2 regions of the Venatoribacter cucullus genome follow, and region 2 is predicted to be linked to the other one. Evidence: predicted binding sites of a transcription regulator. Region 2 holds the regulator's gene; the other holds the start of a gene.
The links. Region 2 encodes FliA, which starts transcription of late flagellar genes. Its sites were predicted from a motif close to CTAAAGTTNNNNNNNNNNCNGCCGATA; they were not measured.
Positions count from the first base shown of each region.

Region 1: a site for FliA is predicted at 1,431-1,457, ahead of GJQ55_RS04820 (flagellar protein MotY). Genes of this name have one in related genera too.

Region 1 covers NZ_CP046056.1:994,790-998,203, reverse strand. Annotated here, with positions in the region: gene GJQ55_RS04825 (argininosuccinate synthase) at 1-345, shown strand, start outside; gene GJQ55_RS04820 (flagellar protein MotY) at 430-1,389, opposite strand; gene pyrC (dihydroorotase) at 1,575-2,612, shown strand; gene rnt (ribonuclease T) at 2,617-3,297, shown strand; gene GJQ55_RS04805 (YacL family protein) at 3,307-3,414, shown strand, end outside.
Region 2 covers NZ_CP046056.1:2,004,625-2,008,038, forward strand. Annotated here, with positions in the region: gene GJQ55_RS09550 (protein phosphatase CheZ) at 1-657, opposite strand, end outside; gene cheY (chemotaxis response regulator CheY) at 689-1,063, opposite strand; gene GJQ55_RS09560 (RNA polymerase sigma factor FliA) at 1,198-1,878, opposite strand; gene GJQ55_RS09565 (MinD/ParA family protein) at 1,936-2,754, opposite strand; gene flhF (flagellar biosynthesis GTPase FlhF) at 2,757-3,414, opposite strand, start outside.

The DNA.
Region 1 (3,414 bases), 1.0 Mb from region 2:
TCCATCACCCTGGACCGTGAAGTGGCGCACCTGAAAGACGAACTGATGCCACGCTACGCCAGCCTGGTTTACAACGGCTACTGGTGGAGCCCGGAACGGGCCATGCTGCAGACCATGATCGACGAGTCGCAGGCGCCGGTAAACGGTGTGGTACGTCTGAAGCTGTATAAAGGTAACGTGATCGTGGTGGGCCGTAAGTCGGACAACAGCCTGTTCGATACCCGTATCTCTACCTTTGAAGACGACGGTGGTGCTTACGATCAGAAAGACGCGGAAGGCTTTATTAAGCTGAACGCCCTGCGGATGCGTATTGCGGCCAACAATGGTCGTAAATTGCTGAAGTGATTGATCGTTAAGCGTTTGGTGTTGAGGGTTTGGCGCGCTCAGAGTCTTGCGACAACGCGCGCTGAACGCTTAACGCCGCAACCCCTACCCCCCCGCCGACGGCCTGAAAATCAGATTATCCGGCACCGGCATATCATCCCGCTGCTCCAGTCTTATGGTTACCCGGCGGTTTTCTGCCCGGCCAGCGGCGGTGCGGTTATTGGCCACCGGATAACGGTCGCCATGGAAACGGGTGGTTAACATATCCGGGTTAATGCCCCTGGTAATAAAATAGCGCTCCACATCTTCTACCCGCGCTTTGGACACTTGCCGGTTATCATAACGACGCCCCATGCTATCGGCATGACCATCCAGATACACCGCAAACACTCTGGGGTCGTTCTGAATGTAATGAATAATCTGATCCAGAATGGCCATATCCTCAGCGTCAATTTTCTCTTCACCGCTGCCAAACTGCACTTTCAGGCGGTTCACCTGGCGAAAATTCATGGGTAACAGCTGGTCGACGCATTGCAGATATACCGGGTAAAAATCATTAAAGGCCACGGCCGATACATGCACCCGCACCTGCCGGCCCTTATCGTAATAAGCGGTATGGGAAATCGCCGGCCACTTGCCTTCCAGCAGTGCGTGTAAAAACTGATTGGTACGGCGGGCATCCAAACTTAAGTTCGGTGTTGCATCCACCACCTTCACCTGGCCAAGATGCTCCGATTTCGCCGACGGCTGCCACGGCGGCGGCAAAATAGTCACTTCCGCAGGCGTATAGGCCATTAAATTACGCAGGGTTTCCAGGCGGAATTCCACATCTTCGCCGGCCTCATGGTAGAACACAGCCCGGCCATAGCCGGGAATGGGCTGTTCAAACCGGCACTCAAAGATCGAGCCACTCACCTGCCAGCGGGTATCTTCCGCCGAGCTGCCATAGTGCAGATCCGCCTCAGCAACGGCAGCCCCAGTCATGGCCAGCGCTAACAAACAGCGGCCAGCACAGAACCGCAGCGCCTCGACAACAGACTTGGACAGAGTTTGGTTACTAAGCATCAGAATTCCTGTTACCACAAACAGTAAGGGTATGGACGGGTTATCGGCGGCCGGACGAAAAAATTGAGCGGTAAAAACTGCCCTTAAAACAAAGCGCAACGGCCGGGCTTTGGGTACAATGCGGCATTCTGAACGAAACCCGTCTTGTAACCCACACCAACAGCTTCCAGCTTAAGGTTGCCGCTATGACCGAACGCATAACCATCACCCGCCCTGATGACTGGCACCTGCATCTGCGCGATGGCGCATTATTGCAACACACCGTGCCCGCCACTGCCCGGGTAATGAAACGCGCCATCATCATGCCGAACCTGCAACCCCCGGTCATGAATGCCGAACAAGCGCTGGAATACCGCAGCCGCATTTTATCGCGCGTGCCGCAGGGCATTCACTTTGACCCGCTGATGGTGCTGTATTTAACCGACCACACCACCCCGGACATGATCGCCGAGGCCAAAGACGCCGGCCATATTGTAGCGGTCAAACTCTACCCGGCCGGTGCCACCACCAACTCGCATTCTGGCGTTACCGACCTGGGCAAGCTGGATCATATTGCCTCCGCCCTGGCTGAACATGGCATGCCATTACTGGTACACGGCGAAGTCACCCACAACCATGTGGATATTTTCGACCGCGAAAAAGAGTTCCTCGACACCATTCTGGCACCGCTGGTCAGCCGCCACCCGACCCTGAAAGTGGTGGTTGAACACATCACCACCAAAGACGCCGCCGATTTTGTAAAAAGCCAGGGGCCGAACGTGGGCGCCACCATTACCGTGCAGCATCTGGCCTACAACCGTAACCACATGCTGGTTGGCGGTATTAAACCGCACTTCTACTGCCTGCCGATTCTGAAACGCAACCTGCACCAGCAAGCCCTGCAGGATGTGGTGGTCAGCGGTAATGCCAAATTCTTCCTTGGTACCGACAGTGCCCCGCATGCCAAAGGCGCCAAAGAAAACGCCTGTGGCTGTGCCGGCTGCTACACCGCTTACGGTGCTATTGAACTGTACGCCGAAATTTTTGAAGACTTAGGCGCGCTGGACCAACTGGAAGGCTTTGCCAGCTTCCACGGCCCGGATTTCTACGGCCTGCCACGCAACAGCGACGAGATCACGCTGGTGAAACAACCCTGGCAGGTGCCGGCGGAAATGCCGTTCGGGCAAGACGTTATCGTGCCGCTGCGTGCGGGTGAAACCCTGCGCTGGAAACTGGAGTACTAAGCGGATGTCGGTAACACAAAACAGCAACTCTGCAGAAAAAACCCCCATGGCACGTCGCTTCCGCGGCTTTTTACCGGTAGTGGTCGATGTCGAAACCGGCGGTTTTAATGCCGATACCGATGCGCTGCTGGAAATCGCCATGGTAACCCTGCGTATGGATGAACAAGGCCTGCTGCACCCGCACGAGAGCATGAGCGCCAACATCCATCCCTTCGACGGTGCCAACCTGCAAAAAGAAGCACTGGATTTTACCGGTATTGACCCGTTTGACCCGGAACGCGACGCCGAATTTGAAATCGACGCCTTAACCAGCATGTTCCAGACCATTCGCCGCGAAGTAAAACTGCATGGCTGCAACCGCGCCGTGTTAGTGGGCCATAACTCACACTTCGACCACGGCTTCCTGCGCGCCGCGATTGCCCGTAATGATATCAAGCGCGATCCCTTTCACCCGTTTTCCTCGTTCGATACGGCCAGCTTGTCCGCACTGGCGTTAGGCCATACCGTGCTGGCCCGCGCCTGCCGGCTGGCCGGGCTGGATTTTGACAACCATGCCGCCCACAGCGCGGCCTACGACACCTGGAAAACCGCCGAACTGTTCTGCTACATCGTAAACCGCTACCAGACCCTGGGGGGCTGGCCGCTGGCCAATACCGAAGCCGACAGCGACGACGACAACGACTGAGCCAATACCATGGATTACCGCTTTTTTTACAACGAACGCCAGATCCCCACGGCCCGCTTATCCATGGATCATGAAGCCTTTGGCCTGTGGTTAAGCGATGAACTGGGCAACAACAAA
Region 2 (3,414 bases):
CGGCGCCACAACGTCGCTGTCCAGATCGGTGTGGGTGATCCCGGTAATTTTGTCGACATTACCAGCCATCAGCACCAGATTAACCAACCGGGCCTCCACATCGCGTACCAGAGCGGCCACTTTATGAATAACCTGGCCGGTCAGATCCTGAAAATCCTGTGCCAGCACGATGTCAGAAAGCTGCCCCTGCAATTGTTGCGACTGACCGGCACTGTCCTGCAGGAACTGGGTCATTTCCCGACTCAGGGCCCGGAATTCATCCGGTGTCAGTTCTTTTTTCCGGAAGCGTTGCCATTGGGCATTCAACCGGCTGGCTCGCTCATGAATATCACTGGCCAGCGGCATCGCCGCATCCACCAGATCCATGGTGCGGTTGGCCGATTTATCGGTCATTTCCAGCACGTATGTCAGTTTATCGGTCGCATTGGCTATTTCTGAAGAGGCCCCCACCGAAGTATCGACATTCAGATTTTTTATGGCTTCATGCAACGCTCTGGTCAGGCGGCCGATCTCGTTGTAAAGCGTGCGATCCCGCACATCGTTGAGGTCGTTAACCAGCGAGACAGCCCGACCAATATCACCGCGCTCCAGCTCCTTAAGCATATTTTCAGCAAGGTTGCGGATTTCTCTGCTGACATCGCTGTTGTCGGTGTTCATATTGAATCCGGACATTAAGGGTCGCCTTTCTTTAACCTTCGATGCGTTCAAATATCTTGTCGATTTTCTCTTTCAGCACCGCCGCTGTGAAAGGCTTAACCACATAGCCATTCACACCGGCCTGGGCTGCTGCCACAATCTGATCACGTTTGGCTTCTGCTGTTACCATCAGTACCGGCAGGCTTTTCAGGCGTTCATCCGCCCGTACCCGCTTCAGCAGATCCAGACCGGTCATGCCCGGCATGTTCCAGTCGGTAACCAGAAAATCAAAGTCACCGTTTTGCAGCATCGGCAACGCAGTGGTCCCGTCATCCGCTTCCTGGGTGTTGGTAAAGCCCAGGTCACGCAGCAGGTTTTTGACGATCCGTCTCATTGTTGAAAAGTCATCAACAATAAGAATCTTCATGTTTTTGTTCAAAACGACCTCCAATAATCGACTTTATATTCCAAGTCGTCCCATCGGTTGAGTGTAGACGCAGTTAATGCATTATCCACAAACCACAGCACTCTGACCGAAAAAAATACCGTCAGATTAATAAGTTAGCCCATCCAACCGGATAACCGGGTGCGTAACCGGTGTGCCGCCTGACTGTGCAATTGGCTGACCCGCGATTCACTGACCCCCAGCACCGCCCCGATTTCTTTCAGGTTAAGCTCTTCGTCGTAATACAGGGCCAGCACCAGCTGTTCCCGTTCCGGCAGGGTTTTAATGGCACCGGCCAGCTGCAGCTGAAACGATTCACGCTCCACCCCATCCTGTGGACCGGGTAAACCTTCATCATCAAACACATCAAAACCGGATTCGCTTTTTTCCAGCACTTCTTCAAAGCTGAACAGCCGGCAGCCGGCGCTGTCTTGCAGAATACTGTGGTATTCGTCCTGGCTGATGCCCAGCACCGCCGCCACCTCAGTATCTTCAGCGTCACGGCCTTTTTCGTTTTCGACCTGGCGGATGGCGGCGCTGATGCGGCGCGCATTACGATGCACCGAACGCGGCGCCCAGTCACCACGACGTATTTCATCCAGCATCGAACCGCGGATACGGATACCGGCATAGGTTTCAAAGCTGGCACCTTTACCGCCGTCGTATTTACGCGCGGCTTCAATCAGGCCGATCATGCCGGCCTGAATCAGGTCATCCAGTTGAACACTGTCGGGTAAACGCCCCAGCAGATGATGCGCAATGCGCTTCACCAGCGTGGCGTGTTCACGCACCAGCATTTCATAGTCATGCTTCTGAACGTCGGTATACACCAGGCAACTTCCTACTGACACTCGTTATGCCCCAGCTTCCTGCACTAACCGGTCCACGAAAAATTCCAGATGCCCACGGGGGGTAGAAGGCAACGGCCATGAGTCTACTTTTTTCGCCAGAGCCCGGAAGGCAATTGCCGCTTTGGAGCGCGGATAGGCTTCCAGTACCGCTTTCTGACGCTGTACGGCACGTTTCAGCGCATCGTCCTGCGGAATCGCACCCGCATATTGTAATGCGACTTCCAGAAAACGGTCGGTTACTTTGGTCAATTTATTGAACAACGCCGTACCTTCCTGTGGTGTTCTTACCATATTTGCCACAATGCGGAAGCGGAACAGGCCGTAATCACGGTTCAGCAATTTGATCTGGGCGTAGGCGTCTGTAATGGACGTCGGCTCATCCGTCACCACCATCAACACTTCCTGCGCCGCATGCACAAAGCTCATCACACCTTCGGAGATACCGGCGGCGGTGTCGATAATCAAAACGTCCATATCGTCGCCGATATCGCTGAAGGCCTGAATCAGACCGGCGTGTTCACGACTGTTCAGTTGCGTCAGTTTCTGGGTTCCGGACGACGCCGGCACCACACGGATACCGCCCGGGCCTTTCACCATAATGTCACGCAGATCACACTCGCCCTGCAGCACATTTTCAATGGTTTTGTTGGCACTCAGCCCCAGCAGAATATCAATATTGGCAAGCCCGAGGTCAGCATCCAGCACCACTACCCGGCGGCCCAGTTCGGCCAGTCCGATGGCCAGATTGACCGATACGTTGCTTTTACCGACCCCACCCTTACCACCGGTAACGGCGATCACCTGTACGGGATGTCTTGCCATGCTTATTTATACTCCGTATTAGCCGCCGGGCGGCTGCGTTCTGTCATCGCGGTGGCAGCCTGCCAGCGCGTTCTGGCCATGCGAGCCATCTGTTCGGCCAGTCTTACCAGTTTGGCAGCCTCCGGGTAGTGAATATCATCCGGAATATGCGGGCCATCCGTTACCAGGGTAACCGGCAGACGGGTCAGCGCCGCGACACTCATGGCCGCTCCCAGGCTGAAACATTCATCCAGTTTGGTAAACACACAACCAGACAAGCCAGCGGGTTTGAACAATTCGTAATTTTCCTGCAGGCAACGACCCTGACTGGTTAATGGTAACACCAGTAATTTCTTCAACCTTGATCCAGCTTGCTTAAGCATAGCCAATTGCACGTCAAAGTGTTGATCGCGGCTGGATAAACCGGCGCTGTCGACCAACACCAGCTTTTTATCTTTAAGGGTATCGAGCAATTTGTTCAGATCGCCCTGCACCGGCAATACGTGCAGCGGCACGCCCAGAATGCGGGAAAAACTGCGCAGCTGATCATGGGCGGCCACGCGATAGTTATCCAGTGTTACCAGTGCCACTGAACCGGCACCGTGACGCATCACAAACTGCGCCGCAATTTTACCGATGGTAGTGGTTTTGCCGGCACCAGTAGGGCCAACCAATGCCACC